Regions from separate parts of the Mycobacteroides immunogenum genome, predicted to be linked through region 2. Evidence: riboswitches for the same ligand, from Rfam matches in the RefSeq annotation. Region 2 holds a riboswitch; the other holds the start of a gene.
What was found. Region 2 has a riboswitch for magnesium ahead of ABG82_RS10280 (VWA domain-containing protein). Riboswitches for the same ligand answer to the same signal wherever they lie in the genome.
Positions count from the first base shown of each region.

Region 1: linked by a shared signal. The riboswitch ahead of ABG82_RS26405 (NRAMP family divalent metal transporter) and the one ahead of ABG82_RS10280 (VWA domain-containing protein) in region 2 are both predicted to bind magnesium.

Region 1 covers NZ_CP011530.1:5,369,874-5,373,282, forward strand. The annotation lists gene ABG82_RS26405 (NRAMP family divalent metal transporter) at 1-1,222, opposite strand, end outside; M-box (ykoK) riboswitch at 1,524-1,692, opposite strand; gene ABG82_RS26410 (potassium/proton antiporter) at 1,776-3,272, opposite strand; gene ABG82_RS26415 (potassium channel family protein) at 3,333-3,409, shown strand, end outside.
Region 2 covers NZ_CP011530.1:2,057,041-2,060,449, forward strand. The annotation lists gene ABG82_RS10270 (hypothetical protein) at 1-210, opposite strand, end outside; gene ABG82_RS10275 (DUF4129 domain-containing protein) at 207-1,124, opposite strand; M-box (ykoK) riboswitch at 1,211-1,383, shown strand; gene ABG82_RS10280 (VWA domain-containing protein) at 1,604-2,608, shown strand; gene mgtA (magnesium-translocating P-type ATPase) at 2,631-3,409, shown strand, end outside.

The DNA of each region.
Region 1 (3,409 bases), 2.3 Mb from region 2:
AGGGAAGCAGCACACCAGCCAGTGCCTGCACCCCTTGGGTGAGCACTCCCAACACCGGGTCTGGGCTGAAGGAGACCGCAGCCGCAACCGCCAGCAGTGCCCCGTAGCCCAGATAGAACGCGGGCGCCTCGGACAGCTTCCAGTGCAGCGAGTGACGCTTCCCGAAGGTGTCCCCCAACGCGTAGGTGGTGGCCAGCCCCACGGCATTGGCACCGATGAGCGAGGCATCCAGCAGCAAGACGGCGAACAGCGCACCGACGGTAGGACTCACGTGCTCATGCAACAGACGGGCGACGGCGCCAGCATCGGTGAAATTTCCAACCGCGTCCGTGCCTGCCAATCCAAATGCCGCGGCACCCATGATGCAGACCGCACCGATCATCACCACCACGATTCCCACCGCGAGATCGATCCGCTCATAGCGGATCCAGCGCGGTGTCAGACGCTTATCCACGATGTTGGACTGCTGGAAGAACAGCTGCCACGGAGCCACCGTGGTGCCGACAATCGCCACGATCAGCATCAAGAGTTCGGCATTCAGGCCACCCGGAAAGGACGGCACGAACCCCGATGCAGTCTTACCCAGCGATGGATGCACCAGGATCGCCATCGGAATCATCACAATATTGATAGCGATGAGCGCGAAAAGGAATCGCTCCCACCGCCGGAACGAACCACCGGCCACCACGGCGAACAACAGCACCGCCGATAGCGGCACCGAGATCCAGCGCGGGAGGCCGAAGTAGCTCAGTGCCATTGCAACACCGATGAATTCGGTGACTATGGTCAACGCATTGACCACGAAAAGGTCGCCGACACTGAAAGCACCCCAGAAGCGCCCGAATCTGCTGAAGATGAGCCGGGCATGCCCGACTCCGGCGACCGCCCCCAACCGAACCACCATCTCCTGGTTGACGTACAGCACCGGGATAAGCAGCGCCAACGTCCACAGCAACGCCATGCCGTAGTTCTGACCCGCCTGAGCGTAGGTGGCCACCCCACCCGCATCATTGTCGCCCACCATCACGATGAGGCCAGGGCCCAAGACTGCCAACAGCATCCGGAATCGCTGCCACCGGCTGCGCCCCTCGGTGCTCTCATGCTGCCCAATGGTGCCCAGAGCGCCGACAATGTCTCCGACATGTGCGCTGTCCATCACGGCGCCGGTCGGGGCATGCCTGCCGCTGTCGTATCGGCGCGAGACGCCGTTGAAAAATGCCATTGCAGTTGCCGCCCTTTCTCAGGGTTCGGTCCACTGCGAACGTATCCGCGCACGCCAAAACGGGCCTGCCGCATGATGTCTCGCGTCAGGTCAGGCGCAAACGGTGCCGCAGCGGAAGGCTGGGAACACGTATATGTACTGGGCTAAGCCAGGTTTTCGATCCGGACTGGGATACGGACTATCGCCGGACTGCATGTCGTCCCTCACCTCCTCGCTGCCAGGGCGGCTGTGCCGCAAACGGTTTCACATCAGCGCACGTCAAACGCGCTCAGACAAAGAAGGGCACCCGCCATGAACGGGCCGACCACCTCTCTCGTCAGAGCTTCGGCACTGCGCGACGTAATCCTGGAGGGCAGCCACCTCGGATCACCCCTTAACCCGGGGAGATCTGTCCTAACCCTGGGCGTCTCTCGACGTCGTCGGATCAGTGGCCTATGTTCGCGCAGGAGCCTCGCCTAGCGAGGTGCTGACGCCGGTCACTGTATGCCCGAGTGGCGCTGCGCGTCAACGCAACCCCAATTCTTAACGGCCGCTTGATGGTGCGGGGCGAGCATCAGCCCACGTCCCCGTATTCATCGAACCAGTGCGCGAGCTTGCCGCGCCTGCTCACCGCACGTAGCCGAGACTCGGTCAACGCTCTGGTCTTGCTGGTGGTGACGATCATCAGCTCATCGCCCGAGTCGATGCGAGTATCAGGCAGCGGAACAAAGGTGTGCCCCTGTCTGATGATCAGCGTGACGACGGCCGGATCGGGCAGCCTCAGTTCGAGGATCGTGACATTGCGCAGGCGGGATCCTGGCTGAACCTTCATGGTGAGCAGCTCGGCATCCAATACATCCAAAGGAGCTGCCTCGACCTGGACTTCCCGCGTCTCCTCCCGGGTGATCAATCCCAGGAGGCGCGCGACGGGGCGCAGACTCGGGCCTTGCACCAGCGTAAAAACCACCACCAGCACGAACACGATATTGAGAAGGCGAGAGCTGTCGGGCACGCCCTCCACGATCGGAAACGTCGCCAGCACGACAGGGACGGCGCCGCGCAATCCGGCCCATGAGAGAAAAGCCTGCTCGCGCCATGGAACACCAAATCCGGCAAGTGATCCCACGACCGATAGCGGACGCGCTACCAACAGCAACACCAGCCCCACCACGATCGCGGGGACGAGGTCGTCCAGCAGCTCACTGGGATTGACCAACAATCCCAGGAGTACAAAGAGGCCGATCTGCGCCAGCCAGCCCAGCCCCTCGGCAAAAGAGCGAGTGGCGGACCGGTGCGGCAGACCGGAGTTCGCGAGCACCACCGCTGCCAAGTACGCGGCGATGAAGCCACTGGCCTCCACACTGCCCGACGCCGCGAAGGCGACCAGGCCGATACCGAAGGTGGCGATCGGGTAGAGCCCGGAGGCCGGCAGCGCGACCCGGCGCAGTGCCATGGCACCCAGGAAGCCGCACAGCAGACCTATCGCAGAACCGGCAAGCAATTCGTACACGATCTGTATCGCGGCGCTCTTCGGTTCGAAGATGAACGGCACGACGCTGAACATCAGCACCAGGATCACCGCGGGCGCGTCGTTGAATCCGGACTCCGCCTCCAGCAGGCCCGCGAGCCGGCGCGGCAGCGGCAGCACTCGCAATACCGAAAAGACGGCGGCGGCATCGGTGGAAGACACGATGGCGCCGAGCAGCAGCGACAGCTGCCAGTCCATGCGTAGCAGCACATGGGCGCCAACCGCGGTCACTACGGTGCTGATCACCACGCCGACCGTGGCCATCACACCGGCGGGCGCGAGCACCTTGCGGATGTCGGCGAACCGTGTGGTCAGACCTCCCTCCACGAGGATGACCGCCAGGGCAGCCGTGCATACGTTCCGGGCCAACTCCACATCGTCGAACTCAAGCCCCAGGCCGTCCTCGCCGAGAACCACGCCGACCAACAAAAAGAACAAGAGGCTGGGGAATCCGATCCGCGTCGCCACGCGGGTGCCCACGATGCTGGCGAGCAGCACCAGCCCACCGATGAGCAAGTCCAGGTACAGCTGGTGCAGGCTCACTTCGTTCCCGTCGGTCGACTCTGATTAATAGGGCACGATAGCGGGGTGGTGGAACAGAAGATGCGAGTCGCGATCGCCGGCGCGGGCAAGGTCGGCCGTTCCGTCGCGCGTGAACTGCTCGACTACGGCCACAAGAT
Region 2 (3,409 bases):
CCACCGGTGCAGGCTCTCATCGGCGGGCAGGCTTGTGGGTGGGGACGGCTTCGGTTCACGTGGACTGTGCAGGTATCGCCAGAGCAGACACAGCGCGACAGCGACTACTACGGCGGTGATCGGCAGCGTGTATGCCCGCAATGGGCTGGTCGCCACACCCGCTTCGGTCAAGACGACCATCAGCAACATCGCCGGGGCAAGCCATTTCATTGTCGGCTCCGAAGATCGTCCAACACGGCCTGCAGCCATCGCGCCGCGGCCTGGCGATCGGCCTGTGTCATCTCATGCGGGCTGAAGCGGGCTTCCGAGAACAACGAAACGAGCCGGGTGCCCGCCGCCGATTGGAGAGCGCCGATGTGCACAGCGCGCTGCAGAACCTCCGATGGCGTGTCCGAGGCCAGCGGAGCGGCCTCGGGGGCCGCGGTAAGTCCCTGCTCCATCGCCGCATAACAGGCAATGATCGATGCGCGCGGATCACGGCCTGGTTCGGCGACCTCCGCGAGGCCGAGTTCCACCAGGTGGGCAAGGGATCGGGACGTTCCGGCCGCGGCCCCTGGCTCTGCGGATGGGTCGGTCTCAGCATCGGTGTCGTCCGGATCTCGGCGTCTGAGCACGAATACCGCGACGGCAATGCCTCCCAACGCCAGCCCGAGCGCCACCATCGGCAGGGCAGGGTCCTGCCGCGGCGAAACTGCGCCCGGGGTATGCGATTCGGCTTCCGGCGCTCGTGGTTCGGAACTGCGGGAGGCGGGCTCGGGCGGCGGACCGTGCCCTGCCGGGCCGATGAGATGGAGCGATGTCCACACCGTGCCCACCAAAACAAGCACGGTGGCGGCGGCGATGAGGGCTTCGCGGCGAGTCAGGCCCCGTAGCCGTAGATACGGCGGGCTTTCTTGCGGCAGCGGCAGTTTGGGCCGTCTGCGGCGAAGACTCAACAGTATGACGATGGATATCGCACCGCACAGCACGAGCTGAAGGGCAATGGAATGAGGTTGAGGTCGAGGTTTCTCGGGCGGGGGAAGTGCCGCGACCTCCGGTAAATAGCTGCGTAGCGCCGCAACGGAGAGCACGACCAAGGCGATCAGCCCGGCCGCTCGCAAGAACAGTTTGTCGGCACTGTTCATGCCTCATGGTTGCACGATGACGGGGTTGTGCGCTCCACCATTGGCCAACCTTGACCGTGATACGTGTGTGGCTTACAGTTCGGCTGTTAGCACCTCGCTAGGCGAGGCTCCTGCGCGAACATAGGCCACTGATCCGACGACGTCGAGAGACGCCCAGGGTTAGGACAGATCTCCCCGGCCTAAGGGGTGATCCGAAGTGGCTTCCGGTGTAGCCGGATTACGTCGCGTAGTGCCGAAGCTCTGACGAGAGAGGTGTAAGCCGGTTCTCAGTTATGAGATCGGTTTCCTTCTTTTCGCGGGCACGCCTGGTGATGTGATGAAGACGGCGCGATGCGTCCTGGCGTGAAGGAGGTGAGGGGACGGTATGACGTCCGGCGGAAGTCCATATCACAGTACTTATTTCCCAACAGCCTCCTGGACCCGGCGTAGTTCGTAACCGGTTTGCGAGGCTGGATTTCGTGTGAGAAAGCAGCCTTGCCATGAACATCCCGTTTTTCGGGCCGATGACGCTATCGGGTTTCACCCATCCGTGGTTCTTCCTGGTACTGCTACTGGTCCTCACATTGGGCGCGTTATACGTTGCGGCACAACGACTACGTCACAAACGGGTGCTGCGATTCGCCAACACCGAGCTGCTCGATTCGGTGGCCCCACAACGTCCACGTCTGTGGCGCCACACCTCCGCGGCACTACTGCTGACCGGGTTGATCGTTCTCACCATTGCGCTGGCCGGGCCGACCCACGATGTACGAATTCCTCGCAACCGGGCCGTCGTCATGTTGGTGATCGATGTCTCGCCGTCCATGCAATCCACCGATGTCACGCCCACGCGGTTGGCTGCCGCCCAAGAGGCCGCCAAAGGGTTCGCCCAGAACCTCACCTCTGGAATTAACCTGGGACTGATAGCTTTTGGTGGTACGTCGACGATATTGGTATCGCCCACCACCAATCATGGGGCGACCGTGGACGCCATCGGGAAGCTGCAATTCATCGAACGCACCGGCACCGGTGAGGCTATCTTCACGGCACTTCAAGCAATAGCCACCGTGGGAGCGGTGATAGGGGGCGACAACAAGGCACCCGCGCGCATTGTCCTGATGTCTGACGGTAAGGAAACCGTGCCGTCCAATCCGGACAACCCCAAGGGCTGCTACACCGCCGCCCGAACCGCGAAAGAACAAGGCGTGCCGATCTCGACCATTGCCTTCGGAACCGCCGACGGCACCGTCGACATCAATGGGCAACGCCAACCGGTGCCGTGGGCGCCGGACATGATGGCCAAGGTCGCCGAGCTGTCCGGTGGCGAAACCTACTCGGCCTCATCGGTGGGTGAGCTCAAACAGGTGTACGCATCACTGCAACAGCAGATCGGATACGAGACCATCAAGGGCGACGCCAGTGCAAGCTGGGTGCGACTCGAAGGATTGCTCATACTGGCAGCGGCTTTTACCGGGCTGCTCCTCAACCGCCGCCTTCCCAACTAGCCAGATGCGTAACGAGGACATGATGATCAGTGATGGCTGCGGGCGCCTGCGAGAGTTGAGCACTGCGCCATTACCCACAGTTTTTGACGAGATCTCTGGATCTCCGGATGGTCTTACCGAGAGGGAGGCCGCCGACCGCCTCCACCACTTCGGGGATAACCGCCAGACTTCTGCTTCCGAGGAAGGGTTCGTGGCGGGCCTTCGCGCATCCTTGCGGAGTCCATTCCTGGCGCTGCTGGCTGGTTTGTGTGTGGTCTTCGTGCTCGTCGGAGATCGCAAGGCGGCCGCGACCATCGCGGCAATGATCGTGCTGGCGGTCGCGCTGCGCCTATGGCAGCGGACCCGTTCGATGCGGGCGATCCGAGGTGTGCGTGAGTTGGTGACGGCGACGGCAACGGTGTGCCGGCGGGCCGATGAGCAGGCGCCATCTGTCGCGTGCGAAGTCCCGGTTGCCGAGCTGGTCCCAGGAGATGTGGTGATACTTGGCCCCGGTGATGTGGTGGCGGCAGATGTACGGATCGTGTCGGCGACCGACCTGGTGATCGACCAATCGGCGATGACGGGCGAATCGCTGCCGGTATACAAGGACGCCACTGCGAGACAGCGCCGTGTGCGAGGGGTGGCCGCGGTCGTCGATTCCGCGAACCTGTGCCTGTGCGGCACGACAGTGGTGGCGGGAGCGGCTACCGGGGTTGTCGTCGCCACCGGGATTCGCACCTACGCCGGCGCGCTGGCTAGCCACGCTGCTGACCCGCGGTCGGAATCCAGCTTCGATCAAGGGGTTCGGGCGGTCAGCTGGAC